Regions from separate parts of the Paenibacillus sp. FSL L8-0663 genome, predicted to be linked through region 2. Evidence: predicted binding sites of a transcription regulator. Region 2 holds the regulator's gene; the other holds the start of a gene.
The links. Region 2 encodes NrdR, which represses ribonucleotide reductase genes. Its sites were predicted from a motif close to AACACNATATATNGTGTT; they were not measured.
Positions count from the first base shown of each region.

Region 1: a site for NrdR is predicted at 4,969-4,986, ahead of nrdI (class Ib ribonucleoside-diphosphate reductase assembly flavoprotein NrdI). Genes of this name have one in related genera too.

Region 1 is NZ_JBBOYM010000001.1:1,937,378-1,945,268, forward strand. Features, by position in the region: gene MKY75_RS08895 (MFS transporter) at 1-1,091, shown strand, start outside; gene nrdF (class 1b ribonucleoside-diphosphate reductase subunit beta) at 1,188-2,153, opposite strand; gene nrdE (class 1b ribonucleoside-diphosphate reductase subunit alpha) at 2,373-4,457, opposite strand; gene nrdI (class Ib ribonucleoside-diphosphate reductase assembly flavoprotein NrdI) at 4,444-4,803, opposite strand; gene MKY75_RS08915 (DUF2500 domain-containing protein) at 5,226-5,573, shown strand; gene MKY75_RS08920 (GNAT family N-acetyltransferase) at 5,613-6,173, shown strand; gene MKY75_RS08925 (MFS transporter) at 6,176-7,369, shown strand; gene MKY75_RS08930 (ABC transporter substrate-binding protein) at 7,471-7,891, opposite strand, start outside.
Region 2 is NZ_JBBOYM010000001.1:1,779,270-1,787,160, reverse strand. Features, by position in the region: gene MKY75_RS08145 (hypothetical protein) at 1-575, shown strand, start outside; gene MKY75_RS08140 (ABC transporter substrate-binding protein) at 703-1,356, opposite strand; gene MKY75_RS08135 (hypothetical protein) at 1,367-1,705, opposite strand; gene MKY75_RS08130 (hypothetical protein) at 1,738-1,917, opposite strand; gene MKY75_RS08125 (radical SAM/SPASM domain-containing protein) at 2,152-3,030, opposite strand; gene MKY75_RS08120 (helix-turn-helix domain-containing protein) at 3,259-4,014, shown strand; gene MKY75_RS08115 (hypothetical protein) at 4,032-4,337, shown strand; gene MKY75_RS08110 (GNAT family N-acetyltransferase) at 4,365-4,682, shown strand; gene MKY75_RS08105 (alpha/beta hydrolase family protein) at 4,679-5,683, shown strand; tRNA gene MKY75_RS08100 (tRNA-Lys) at 6,025-6,097, opposite strand; tRNA gene MKY75_RS08095 (tRNA-Ala) at 6,110-6,185, opposite strand; gene nrdR (transcriptional regulator NrdR) at 6,315-6,782, opposite strand; gene MKY75_RS08085 (alpha/beta-type small acid-soluble spore protein) at 6,888-7,112, shown strand; gene MKY75_RS08080 (lytic transglycosylase domain-containing protein) at 7,229-7,792, opposite strand; gene coaE (dephospho-CoA kinase) at 7,789-7,891, opposite strand, start outside.

The DNA of each region.
Region 1 (7,891 bases), 160 kb from region 2:
GAGAACAAGCTATAGTTGTTACGCTGCTGACCTCTGTTTATGCATTCTGCGTGTTTTTTGCGGCTCCCGTACTTGGAGCTTTGAGCGACAAATATGGCCGTCGTCCATTGCTCTTAGTATGCCTTTTGGGTTCCGCAATTGGGTACTTGGTTTTTGGCATAGGAGGAGCTCTATGGGTACTATTTGCTGGGCGCATCATAGAAGGGTTAACAGGCGGGAGCATAAGCACGATCTTCGCCTATTTTGCAGACATCATTCCTCCAGAAGAGAGAACCAAATACTTTGGATGGGTGAGTGCGGTTGTAGGTGTAGGCACTGTCATTGGGCCAACTCTAGGCGGATTACTTGCCAAGTTTGGTTATTCTGTACCCATGTATTTTGGAGCAATCATAACTTTATTGAACGTTGTTTATGGATTCTTTTTTATGCCTGAGAGCCTTGACAAGAAACATAGACTGAAAGAGATTACCTTTGTAAGACTGAATCCATTTACACAGCTTGCAAATCTGCTTTCCATGAAAAACTTAAATAGGTTACTTGTCTCTGCGTTCTTACTTTGGATACCCAACGGATCTTTACAGGCCGTTTTTTCACAATTTACAATGGATACTTTCAGTTGGAAGCCTGCACTAATCGGACTTATGTTTTCAATTATGGGTTTCCAAGACATCATTTCACAAGGTTTCATCATGCCCAAGCTTTTGATAAAACTTAATGATAAACAGATAGCCATTCTTGGAATGGTTTCGGAGATTATAGGTTACAGTCTTATTGCGCTATCTACTTTGTTCTCATTCTATCCTCTTTTTATCGCTGGAATGTTTATATTTGGTTTTGGTGATTCGATCTTTGGGCCTTCATTCAACGGGATGCTCTCCAAGTCTGTCGATTCTAGTGAACAAGGAAGGATTCAAGGAGGTAGTCAATCTATTCAGGCTTTAGCAAGAATGATTGGGCCTATTATTGGAGGTCAAATCTATGTATCACTGGGTCATGCCGCACCCGCTTTTATGGGTATGATCCTTATAGCAGCGGCAATACCAGTTTTATATAAGCGAACGCATGTAAATGAGGATTTTGCAAAATCCTGAAATATGTAAACTATCTACTTTATTTAGGCAATAGGGTTTCAGAACTCAGGGACAAGTTCTGAAACCCTATTTGTTTACAGTTTTACGTAATTGTACTTATACGCCAAAATTAAAATCATCATCTGTCAGCGGCTCTACATTCATCGCCCGCACATAGCCGTTTCCTTTTTTAGAAAAGAAATCATGCTGCTTAGTGTGGGTGCTGATGCCGTTGAATACAATGGGATTAACTTCTTCTTCTTCAAACAGTGGATCAAAGCCCAAGTTCATCATGGCCTTATTGGCGTTGTAGCGCAAAAAGACTTTCACATCGTCTACGAGTCCAATAGGGGTGTAAATTTGCTCGGTGTATTGTTCCTCGTTGTTATGCAAGTAGCGCAGCAAGCCTACCAGCGTCTGGTAAAGATCACGTTGTTCTTCCTCGTCCAATTCTGCATAAATCTCCTGTGCCAATACACCTACGTACACACCGTGAATACTTTCGTCCCGTAAGATCAAATCGATAATTTCGCCACTGCATGTCAGCTTGCCCTGGCCCGCCAGATAAAGAGGGTAGAAGAAGCCGCTATAAAATAAATAGCTTTCTAACAGCACCGACGCTGCCATCGCGAGATACAGGTCTTTCGGTGTGTGGATATTCATATAATACTGACGAATGGTTTCTGCCTTGGTTTGGAGATGTGGATTTTCTTCTACCCAGCGGAATACACCGTCAATTTCTTCCGTGGAAGCTAGCGTTGTAAAGATGCTACTATACGACTTGGCATGAATTTGTTCCATCATCGCCATAAAGCTTAGTACGGCTTTGCGTTGTAGTCCGTCCACATGCTCCATAATTTGCGGCATACCCACGCCGCCTTGAATGGTATCCAGTAGCGTTAGTCCGCCTAGCACCTTCATGTAGGCTTCTTTTTCGATATCACTGAGGGTTACCCAGGACATTTTATCGTCAGACAACGGGATTTCGTCATCCGTCCAAAATTGCATAATGTTCTGGTTCCAGAACATCAGTGTGAAATCATCGTCCGAGCGATTCCAGTTTACAGCTTGTATACCTGTCATTGTTAGCATTCTCCCTTCAGCTTGCGAGATTCCCTGGAAACACACATTGAAATAGTGCAGGCGAATCATCGTATGCTTGACATACGGAAGCTGTATCCGCGAGGGTCTTGTCCAGTCCCGTAAAGGTCTAAACCACACGCTGGATACAGCTTCTAATGCAAAGCATCCATATCTATTTAAAATCTAATTTTTATACTACAGCTTGTTACCATTTATGCTTTAGATGGAGCAGGTGAGACACTCTTCCACAGACAGCTTTTTAGTGCGTGTGTAGTATAACGATTTAAGTCCTTTGTGTGCGGCGTACAGATAGCAACGTGCTAACTGACGCGTAGTCACGTCACTGTTCACATGAAGCACGGTCGAAATTCCTTGGTCCACATGCGGCTGGATTTCTGCAATCAGATCCAGCACTTTGAATTGGTCCATTTGATAAGCAGATTTATAGAAGAACACGTTATCCTTTTGCAAATAAGGCATTGGATAGTAGGTCGTCGAATTGGCATAGGTACGGGTTTCAATCTGCTCAACAATCGGCATAACACTGGATGTTGCATTTTGAATGTACGAAATGCTGGCAGTCGGCGCAATTGCCATACGATAGGCGTGGTACAGGCCATTTTTCATCACATCTGCTTTTAATTTGTCCCAGTCCGCTGTAGTCGGAACATAGATGCCCTTGAATAACTCTTGCACACGTGCAGTTGTTGGACGATAATCTGTGTTCAGGTATCGGTCAAAATATACGCCTGTCGCATAATCCGATTCCTCAAATCCATAAAAGCTTTGTCCAGCCGCTTTCGCGATTTCCATACTCTTTTCGATGGAATGATAGTTCATCGTCATGAAGAAGGTACGGACAAAGTCTTTTGCTTCATTGCTTTCATACGCAATTTTGTTCTTGGCAAAGTAGCCGTGCAGATTCATGACACCCAAACCGACGGAATGCATTTCACGGTTCGCTTTCGCGACACCTGGTGCATTAGCTACTTGGGTCATATCGCTGACCGAAGTAAGAGCAATCATACCCTCGTGAACGGATTCGCGGATTTTGCCATGCTCCATCACATTTACAATGTTCAGAGAAGCCAGATTACAGCTCACGTCCCGGCGGATAGTATCCTGTTGTCCGTAATCTGTAATTTCGGAAGTTTCCTGCAACTGGAAGATTTCCGTGCATAAGTTCGACATCTTGACTTGACCCACGTTTTTAAGAGCATGTGCCTGGTTCGCGTTACTTTTGTTCATGATATATGGATAACCAGACTCCAACTGAATCATGGCAATTTTCGTCAGCATGTCACGTGCGCTCATCGCTATTTTTTTCTTCACCCGATCGTCGGCGAGCAGCGTGTCGTACATTTCATCCAAATCCATGTCGTCCAGATGTGTTCCATAGGCTTTGAACACACTGTAAGGAGCAAATACATGCAGCGGTTCGTTATCTTGAGCTAGCTTGTAAAAGCGATTTGGCACCAGTAATCCAATCGAAAGTGTCTTGAGACGTACTCTTTCGTCAGCATTGATTTTTTTGCTATCCAGGAACTCCAGCACGTCCCATCCGAAAATGTTGTAATAGGCTGCCCCAGAGCCTTTGCGTTGCCCCATTTGATCTGCGTAGGAGAAGCCGTCTTCCATCAGCTTCAGCACAGGCATAATGCCTTTTGCTGCGCCTTCTACGCCTTTAATCGCTTCGCCGCGTGCCCGCAGCTTCGACAGGTTAACGGCAACACCGCCCCCGATTTTGGACAACTGCATGCAGGTGTTCAGCACATAGTTGATCGAGTTCAGGGAGTCGTCCATTTCGAGCAGGAAGCAGGATACCAATTCCCCACGGCGGCTTTTGCCTGCATTCAGGAACGTTGGTGTCGCTGGCTGGAGACGTTGCTCCATCATCGAGCGAGACAACAGGCGTGCCGTATCGGCGTTACCGCGTCCTAAATGCAGCGCGACAGCAGCAACCCGGTCAGGGTAATGTTCCAGATAGACTTTACGGTCGTTACTCTTCATTGCATAGTCGGTATAAAACTTGGATGCTGCCATATAGGAAGGAAATTTAAAATTATAGCTATGAGTGATATGGAAAATATCATTAATTTCGTCAGCCGTGTAGCTGTTATAGAAATTTTCGTAATAATCATTCTCAATCATATACAGCACTTGAGCGGCTGTGTCAGCAAACTTCAAACTCCGTTCCTGAACTTCCTTCATAAACTCTGCTACAGCCTCTTGGTCTTTTTCCAATTGGAAAAAGCCGTCTGTATCGCGTTTCATCAACATGTTGTTCAATTCAATATGCCGCAACTCGGCTCACCTCCTGTTTAAAACGCTCTACATCTCCGAACGTTCCAGATAATTCAAATTTACTAATCACGGGGACATTATAATGATCGGCAATCAAATCCGCACTTTTGGCAAATTTCTCACCCCAGTTACGGTTGCCGCTTGCAGCTACACCAACAAGGTTTTGAGCATTCTTTTTCAAAAAGGAAGATACCCTCTCAGGTATCTGCCCAAACCCAGTTGTATATGTAATAAGTACGTAAGGTTCTTCTATAGTCATTTGCTCCTCGATCTGAACCGCTGGAAGCTTGAGCTTGTTTATAAATCTTTTTACATTGCCGGTCTTGGAATCATATGCAATCAGCATGGTATGCAACCTCCTTAAACATTTAACGAAAAAAGAAAACGGCATTGCCTGGGATCTATTATAGATGGAATCCCTTGCTGGCTGCGCCATTTAAGATTTTTGACTCTATATTTACATGTATTTTCATACCTGTATCTTCAAGATATCGGGCATAAATACGTTTTTTACACTATATTTAGAGTACATTCTCTATTTTATATCTATATATAGTTTTGTCAATCGGTCTAGAGGGGATCAGAGGACCCAGATCGGGTAGAAGTCCAAGCGGGGTGCGGAAAAGAGCGAAAGAACTTTTTTTTCGTAAGTATGTTAAAAAAGTATTGGAGTTTTTGAGGGTGAAGATGTACGATTTGTCAATGGGCAATAGAATGGAAAATTTACATTTTACTGTAGAAAGGATGAAGTGAATGGGAAGTGATTCTATGGAAGTTCAATCGTTTAATACGATCTTTTTTATCGTATTTGGACTCATTGCTTTTGTAATGATTATGGGAATTGTCAAAACGATCGGAGCGGGCCTGTCCAATCAAGCAGCCGAACGGGTACAACGTTCATGTAAGGTTGTGGATAAACGGACGAGAGTGCGTGGGGGATCAGGCGATTTTTCAGCTTCGACCTATTATTATATCACCTTTGAGTTTGACGGGGGTGAGCGTAAGGAGCTGGAGGTGAAGGATAGGGACTTTGGTATGATTGTGATCGGGGATCGTGGGGAGCTTCATTATAAAGGTACACGTTTTCTGGAGTTTGTGAGAGTAATGGAAGCATAAAGGTGCTTAAACAAATACATAATCGGAGGGAAGATTACGATGCCGCATATCATTGGAAAACGAGTTGTATTGAGAGAATACCGTCAAGAGGATATACCAGATATCCGAAAATGGGTCAATGACCCGGAAATCACACGTGGTTTAAGCGACGTGTTTATCTATCCGCATTCACAGGTGAATAGTGAATCTTTTGTACAGATGATGATTGACGGCAACCCCGAGATCAAAGGTTTTGTCATTGCGCATAAAGACACCCTGGATTATATCGGACAATTGGACTTATTTAAAATCAACTGGGTGAATCGGCATGCCACCCTTGGAATTGTGATCGGGCGTGACGGTGATCTGGGCAAAGGTTATGGACGGGAAGCGATCCGGCTGTTACAAAAATTTGCATTTCATACGCTGAACCTACATCGACTGGAGCTGGAGGTCTATGCGTTCAATGAACGTGCACACCGTTGCTATTTGGCCAGCGGCTTCAAGGAGGAAGGGCGGCTGCGGGAAAAGCTATTCAGGGAAGGGCGATACTATGACATTATTCAGATGGGGATTTTGCGAAGTGAATATGAGGCTGCACAGCAATCGACGGAATCCTGAGAGTGCAACCTCATAAGCTATATTACTCCGTCAGCTTTCTTCAATTTTTTATGAGTGAAATCACGGGGACTACGCTCATCCTTTTTTTATTAGCTAAAGGACTTTCTTTGCAGAGTGCGAACTTCTTACTGGTTGTATTCTTTATAAGTATTTTTCTGTTTGAGATACCTACTGGGGCTATTGCAGACAAGTATGGAAGAAAAATCTCTGTTATTTTGGGACTTTGTTGTTTTCTAGCCTATAGTGTATTGTTCGTTTCGACAGATCATATCGGGGTGCTTGTGTTTGCACAAGTCTTTGGAGGTCTGGCTATATGTTTACAATCAGGTTCGTTGGAATCATGGGTTGTGGAAAATAGTGATAAGCCCATGGAAGTTCTTTTTACAACCTCTAACAGTATACAGTACATTTCGGGATTTATTTGTGGTCTGTTGGGGGCCTTCCTCGCAACTTTTAACTATTCACTTCCATGGGCGGCTAGTATTTTATCTATTATTGTATGCATTTTTCTATGTTTCTTTTATATGGATGAGGAGAATGTTGCACATCGAAAGACGTCTACTACTCGTATTAAAACGATTATCAGAGAAAGTGTCCGTATCGGTTTTGAAAATAAGTTTATCTGGATTGTGTTTATGATTGGCTTATTTATCAGCTTTTCGAACTCGGCGGGGAATACATTCCAACAGCCACGTCTGGTTGGCCTTTCTGAACAAGGGATTTGGATTATGGGGTTTATCAAGGCAGGGTATTCACTATGTATGACTTTGGGAAGTTACCTGGTTCGAAAGCTAGGCGCACGATTCAGTGATGTACATATACTCATGTATGCCTGCGGCATGATTGGGATATGGCTCATTTTAGCCGGTGCATTCAACACATTTTATCCTGTACTGCTTACCTTTTTGATCTATGAAATTGGGCGCGGCATGTACCCGGTTGCGAAACAAATTTTTCTGAACAAAAGAATCTCTAATGAGTATCGTTCTACACTACTATCTCTGGATTCTGCGATTTCACAATTAGGCATGTGCATAGGTTTAATCGTGACAGGGACCATCAGTCGTAATTTTACGGATTTGTCTTCCGATCAAACACCTATTCAAATATCTTGGGTGATGTGTGGCGGGATTGCGTTGATTCCTATCATTTTATTGTTTTACGTCAATCGTGTATCAGGGAAAAGTAATTCTTGAAAAGAAAAAGAAACCAAACAGAATATGTAACAATAGTTAATGTAGAAGGGCTGAACAGCATGGTCTGTCAGCCCTGTAATATTTCATTAAAAAGGCAAACCCTATTTTTCGCCGTACCACAGTTTCAGCCGATTTTGAATTAGGCCAGTGTAGATTTCTTCAGCCTTTGGCACACCCGCCTGATCCAGCTCTTGGAGCATGCGGTCATACACAGCGTCGAACTGATCTGGCTTGGCGAGTACGGCCTCAGGAATGCGTTTGCGTACAATGTCCTGCGACTTTTGATAAATAACATTGTAATTCGTATTGGTCGGAACAGGCATGTTGTAGGCAGCCCCCCACTCTTTTACCGGAAAATCTTTTTCGTTCGGGAACAGGTCTTTCCACGTATGGGCTTTGTATGCCTGAAGGGACTCTTTTTCGGCTTGACTATAATTTTCGGTAATCATCTCCGGATAATTGGTTGTGTAATAGTTGCCAGAGGGGTCTTTCACGCTATCGCCATAATGTGGCCCCCATATC
Region 2 (7,891 bases):
CAAGGGGAGGCTCTGCAGTAGAACAACATCACGAATTTGCAACTATAGCCAGCTCCTTGAAAGTCTTAAGCGACTCACAAGTTAAGCCAGACCTTCGCTCAACAACTATTTTGAAAACATTTAAAAGTGAAGATGCCACGCAACAAATTCGTCTCCCTTATATATGGAAGACTGGTTTAATTCTTAATCCAGATGCGCTAATTCAAGCTTGGTATGAAAAAAACGATGCATACATGACGATCATCAAGGATTGGAAATCCGAACTGCCGTATGAGAAATCCTCAATGATCACATTAAAAGATTACGCTGAGTTTTCAGCTCAATTAGTACTCAAAAGGTCTGGAAAAGGGATTATTTCGACGGGACCAGTAAAGGTCAATATAAACGGGAATCAAGGCTTGCAATACGAAGTATGGGTAGAGAGTGATAAAGTAAAAATTGTATATCTAATCACTTATTTGGAACATTCCGACTCATTCTCTCAAATTATTTTTTGGACGAGAGCTGATTATTACGATAATCAAAAATCTGAATTTCAAAGATACACCAAAACATACAGAGAAGAAGAAATATAGACATGATAAAATCCGCCAAACACTTAGGAATCTTTGTGTTAAGCGGATTTTGTCTATATGACTATCACAGCTTGAAATTCTAAAAGCTTCCCCTTGTTTAGATAGGAGATGTTACTTGTACATCCTTTTATTTTTTGTGGGCTAATAAGAGATTAACTATGGTATCCAGCTGGAGCTCCAATGAATAAGGGTCTTCCATCACAAACTCATCCCCTTTATCGCTAAATGAACCGTACATATAAACCTGTTCTTTTTTTACAGCCGGAAGGCCTTTCCATAGCTCACTATGCAGAATCTGATTAGCCCCTTCATCTTCTGAACCGTATACAAAGATGTGATCTCCCATATACTCGGGTAAAACCTCAAGTGAAATATTTTCAAATCCTTCTTTCATATTCAATGCCTTCTTGGTAGGTGGCAGCTTTAGCATCTGATAAATGGTCGGACTTCCGTAATTGCCGCCTTTCGCTGCCAAAACATATATCGATTTATTGGCGACTTGTACAATTGAAACCGTCTCTCCGTCCTTAACGATACCTTGAATTTTCATTCTGGCCTCTGCAGCTTTCTTCTCGTATTCAGTAATCCACTGCTCGGCTTCTTTCTGCTTGCCAAAGATTTCACTGATTCTACGGAATTTATCCAGTGCTTGCACTGCCGCTTGTCCATCGCTGTTGGATGTTGTCGCTGTATGATTAGCCTTCGTTTGCGAACTTCCATTTGTATTCGTCGGAGCCGAGCAAGCTCCCAGCATCAATGATAAACACAGCATAATCATCATGGCCGTTATTTTAACTCTTCCGTGCATGAGCCTGCGATACAAGGTCGGGCTTAAGAGGTTCGATGCCCTGCCAATACAACTGCTGCAACAACTCGTATACAAATTGATGAAACAAGGCTTTAACATGCAGTTTGCCAAGTCCAGAAGCTCCACGCCATTCTTGCTCCAACAGCTTCACTTTCTCGTACAGGGACAGCGGGTAATGTGGTGCGAAAGCATACTGATTCTGAAAGGGATTTCCCTTTTCCAGCAATTGTGCTATCTCTTTGCGATCAGGCAGGGCCAACGTCGCCCTGTACAAAATGATGTAATATTCAAGCACATCCTCCGCTAGGATACTCAGGCACATTCCTTTTCCGCCATGCAGTACATGGAAACGCTCTATCCTGTGAATACTGTATCCAACCGTACCCGTGCGCTTCCACGCACGGCATATAAGAACGCACTGGCAGGAAGTCGATAGGCTCGAAGCTCCTCTCCTTTTTCGATCTTCCTATGACGAACATCCATCACCTGTATAAAAACATGATTCCACAGCAAAATGTGATCGTTCAACTTCATTACTACCGCTCAGCCCCCATCCAAACCGTTCCTTCAATTCTTATTCCGTCCTATCAGAATTAAATTTATTATAATTGATAATCATTCTCACAAGCAATCGAATATATCCAACTTCCTCTGAACAGTTTAAAACCATTAATTATGTATATATCAAAATATAAGTAAAAAAGCCCTGCAAAAGGGCTATCTTTCTTGCGATTCATTCTACTGTCGATTAAAGCTCTACCTGTATGACTATGTTCCAAATCGTTTGCGGTACCCGCATTTTCGGCATAACTCTTCTACCGCTTCTCTTTTGGAGAACCCGAAGTACAGACGATTTGCACGCTCCCCTTCCACAATGTCGGAAAAAGATTGCTCATGCACGTTACCTAAATTAATGACACCTTCTCCATCCAGACAGCAAGGGACCACCGTTCCATCCACCAATATCGCTGCTTGGCTACGGAGTGCATGGCAAAAGCCTTTTCCGTCATCTTCCGGGGCACTGAGGCTCGGCCATTCAAATTCGTGGTCTTGATTCAAATAAACGTTTGGTGCAATTTTGACCCCACTACCCGGTATCACCTTTTCCTCAATCCGATAGTCCAGTCCAAACTCTTGCTCCAGTCGTTCAAGTGTTTCCCGGTTGCGCTGACGCTGCATATTAGTCAAATTATCTTCAGTCAAGTTCCAGAGACGGAACGAAATAATGACATTGTGTTTCACCGCTTCTCTTACAAACGTGAAGATATTACCCAAATATCCTTCTCGATCCACGGAGCCTTCATGTCCGTCAAAACTATGGAGAGAGAAGTTCATCTGACGCAGCGCTGGTTGCCCAAGCAGCTTATGTTCGGTCTTCGGCAGCAAGGTACCATTAGTGGTAATATTGACCTTTAAGCCTTTCTCATGAGCACTTTCCAGTAAAAGATCAATTTTCGGATGGAGCAACGGCTCTCCTTTTACATGCAAATAGATATAATCTGTATGTGGTTTGACCTGATCAAGCACATTTCGAAAGACTTCCGGATCAATAAATTTTTTGACACGCTGTGTTTGAGGACAAAAGCTGCATGCGAGATTGCAAATGCTCGTTATCTCAATGTATACCTTTTTAAAAGTTTTCAACATGATTTCCCCATTCTAACCTTCATCCTGAGCATCTTGTTTATGCTCACTAATCTTATGATTATAACGGGTTATCACCGACAGGTAAACTCTCCAGTCTCTCCCTTTGTGTGGGCATCAAATGCTCGACACCTACGCCTATCCAAGATTTGTTTGATATTTTCTATTGACCCTAGGTCTGACCTAAGGTTTATAGTGGAGTTATTCAAATATCAGTAAGGAGTCCTCTCATTGAAAGAACACATTACGATCAGCCAGCTTGCTCAGCTTATGAATGTATCTGTACATCAACTGCGATATTTTGAAGAAAAGGGAATCCTCTATCCATCACATACTGAAGAAAATCAATATCGGATGTACGGGCTTCATGAGATTTATCAGCTATCGCATATTTTATTACTACGTAAATTAAATGTCCCTGTCGGTCAGATTCAAGAATGTATGACTTCCTATGCTGCCAATGATTATAACCAGCTTTTAGAGCATTCGTTGCAAAAAGTACAAGCTGAAATAGCTAACTTAAAGATGCATGAACAGTTTATTCACAAAGTGTTAGAAGAATATAATAATCGGACCCAGCAGGGCGATGAGTATCAAGTCAAACGATTAGGTCCCCGTCATTTAAAGCTATGGTTTGCATTGGAGAATGGTCAAGAGTTCACTGCCGGAAATCTATTTGAACACCGCCCTGCCCCACCTCGATTATTTGAAAATGACCTGCATTACTTGTCTGATGCTGGACAGTTGAAGCTGTGTTATGAAACGGCGGATGTGGTTGACTATATTCTGGAAGAAGGCAACTATCTTTATAAGCATCTTTCCGTCATTGAAGAACCTGAGATTGATTATGAAATCAAACAAATGGAACGATATGTAGCTCATCACCAATATAACTGCCAAAGCAAGACCATTCTAGTAGAAAAATCTTATCTTTCGATGTTCGACAATAACAAGCTACAATATGAAATTCAAGTCAAAGTAGAATAAATCTTGGAGGGTGTTACATGAGTGCAAAATCTTTTGACATTGTTGCATACCAAAAACAAGACCATGAAGCTGTTTGCAGTCTTTTAGTCGAATCGTTTAAAGCAAAATTCCAATCTCTTGTTACACTAGAGGATCAAGCTATACAGCAGTTGTTAATGCAGGTTTGGGTTCAAAATCCTTATTCTACATCTATGAAACAATTTGTAGCCAAAGAAAACGAAGAAGTTATCGGTGTTCTTTCCCTTAAATGGAAACCCTCCTACTCTTCACTTCCTGAAACAAACCCCATTTCTTTGACTCCGCTCCTAAAACAGTTTGGTTGATTCAATGTATTTAAATTTTTGGCAGGTATGCATGCGCTAGAGTATACCCCTGCTGCAAATGAGTGTTACATTGATCATTTGGCGATTCGTTCAAGTCATCGTAATCAGGGAATAGGACGCCATCTTGTAGCTTTCGCACAGCAATTTTCGGTTGAATCTGGTTTTCATGCATTGACGCTTCACGTAGCGCATAAGAACCAAGGGGCTATCCGTTTGTATCACCAACTGGCGTTTGAAGTAAAACAATCCAAATATAATGGGTTACGGCATTTTTGGTTCAAGGAGCCTGTATGGCATCTGATGAGTTGGCAAGAGAACCTGCATTCGAGGAGAGAGCATCATTGAAAAAAACACTCAAGCTTACTTTTGGTATTGCGGCAGCTCTGGCTGTTGCCTTGGTACTCATTATTCTATATCAAAATTCCTACAAGATGACAGAAGAAAAAATACAAATCACGACACCTAAAGGGCTGTTAACAGGTACATTAACTTTGCCTAAGAACTACTCGGGAAAGGTTGGATTGGTTGTTTTTGTCCATGGGGATGGTCCTATTAATGACACCTATGATGATGGATACAAACCACTGTGGGAAAAGTTCGCTTCCAAGGGTTATGCCTCCTTGTCACTGAATAAGCCCGGTATTAACAGCGCTCCTGGTAACTGGCTCGCCCAAAGCATGGAGGACCGCGCACAGGAGATCCGATATGCAATAGACTGGGCAAGAAGCTTACCTATGATTGATAAGCAAAAAATCGGCCTATGGGGAGCCAGTCAAGCAGGATGGGTCATTCCGAAGATCGTTAAAGAGGAGCATGATATTGCATTCAGCATCCTTGTATCGCCTGCCGTGAACTGGATTTCCCAAGGACAATTTAATACCAGAAAAGAACTGGAGCGAGAAGGAGTTACTCCGCAAGAAATTCAAAAGACATTGAACTACGATCAAGAGATTCTACAGTTACTGAAAAGACAGGCTTCTTATGAAGAATATCTAAGCATAGCCGATCCTGACGATATGATTTCCAAAGAAAGATGGAGCTTTATACGCAAAAATTTTCTGTCTGATTCCACCGAAGAATTAAGTCACTTCCATACTCCTGTACTCTTGGTTCTGGCTGGAAAAGATATTAATGTCGATGCAAAGGATACCGAGCGAGTCTATCGCCAGAAAATACCTCCAGAACTGCTGTCCGTGATTCATTTACCTGAAGCCGACCACTCCATGATGGATGAAAAAATCGCGCGTTCAAAATATCTAACTTTTTTAACAGCCGTATTCGCCCCAAGAAAATTGGTGAATGACGAGTATCTCGAAATCCTTGCCAATTATGTCAGTGAGCGTTAAACAATGATGTTTTTTCCACACTTCTTTTGAATATGCTGATAAAAAATCCATCGAAAGATAAAAGGGTACATTTTTTTTGAGTATACGATTTTCTTAATGCGGTCTACAGACAGTCCGCATTGTTCTGAGAGTTCGTCAATGGGCAGCCCATGTCTGCAAATAACTAGTCCTTGCACTCGTGAATAATGGGTTGCAATTCAAAAAAGACGTCTATTTCCTATAGGATCTGTTTTCTGTGCATTCAGTTACGCGCTCATTCAACTCATAACTGTTCTCGGTTAGACTGGGAATAGATCTATAAACAACAAAAAAACGGCATCTCTGCCGTTTTTCTAAAAGGATGGACTCTCAGGGACTCGAACCCTGGACCAATTGATTAAGAGTCAACTGCTCTACCAACTGAGCTAAGAGTCCATAATAAAATTTTGGTGGAGCCTAGGGGGATCGAACCCCTGACCTCATCGCTGCCAGCGATGCGCTCTCCCAGCTGAGCTAAGGCCCCATCATAAGCAAGTTTTATCAACGTTTCAAGCGACTTCTATATCATATAAAATATTTAACCCTGTGTCAATACTTTTATAAAAAAATATAATTTTCTCCCTTCATGGCCCAGAAAAGATACAGTCAGCGATCAGTCGCTGGCTGTATCTTTAGATAACAGTGTTTTCAGTTCCTTCATAAACATATTGATGTCTTTAAACTGACGATAGACGGACGCAAAACGTACGTAGGCGACTTCATCCACTGGGTAAAGCTGTTCCATGACCAGCTCACCAATCTGCTGGCTATCCACTTCTGTGGCTGCTGTGTTGCGGATAGCGTTCTCCACCTGGGATACGATCATATCCAGTTGCTCGACGGATACTGGACGCTTCTCGCAGGCTCGAATGAGACCGCGCAGCATTTTATCACGACTAAACTCTTCACGGCTGCCGTCTTTTTTGATGACCATGAGAGGGGTTTCCTCCACCATTTCAAAGGTGGTAAAACGCCTGGCACACTGCTCACATTCACGGCGGCGACGGATGGACTTGTTATCATTCGCAGGTCGCGAATCCAGCACTTTCGTGCCATTGTAGGCACAATACGGACATTTCATAATCTCACCACTTTCTTTTTCCAATAAATTCCCGAAGACTTTTAGTAATAATTTTGTCAAAACAGATCATAATATGTTTACCATATCGCGAGGAGGTGAACAACAATGGCACAAGGAAACAATGGCAACTCCAACAATCTGGTAGTCAGCAGATCCTCCGGCGCTCTGGAGCAAATGAAATTTGAAATCGCTCAAGAGTTGGGTATCAGCATTCCTCAAGATGGATACCAAGGTAATATGACTTCCTATGAGAACGGTTCGATCGGGGGCTACATCACAAAACGCCTCGTAACGATCGCCGAACAACAATTGGCAGGTCAATACCAATAATCGCGGTAATAATGCAAAAATAACAAGAAAAAGTGTCTGGATGGGCTGGTAAAAACAGCCTGTCCAACGCTTTTTTCATTTTAAAGCGAAAAGCTCATCATGTCATTAACTTGGATTTAAAAATCATTATAAATTTTCGTGTATTGCCTGTAGTAATAAATGACCCGCTGTACATAATGTCGTGTTTCACCAAAAGGGATTTGCTTGATGGACTCTTCTTTTCCATCCCACACTCCCTTATCCAGCCACTCTTGAACTTTACCCGGCCCTGCATTGTAAGCAGCTACGATTGCTACAGGATTATCCTGAAACTTTATGGATAGGTTATGCAAATACCAGGTTCCCAGCTCAATATTGGTGCCAGGCTCGTGCTTGACACTGTCCAGCGGAACCTTTTGAATCTGGGCGCTGTCCATAATCCAATTTGCCGTATTCGGCATAATCTGCATCAGCCCTAGCGCCCCCTTATGTGACTGCTTACTGGTTTTAAAATTGGTTTCTACACGGATAATAGACGCCACCAAAAATGGGTCTACTTCATACGTCTGTGAATACTGCCGAATCTCATCCTTATATTGAATTGGATAGAACCAGGACATCCAATTTGAATTAAGGAATAGAATCAGGACAAACCCGACAAACAAAATGAGCAGGACTCTTTTCTTTCGCAAAATATTCATGCAAGTCCCTTCCGCTGCCAAAATTGATCAATTTGTCGCTTCGTCTCAGTCTGTGTTCCACTATTATCAATAACGATATCGGCCAAGCTTTTCTTTTGC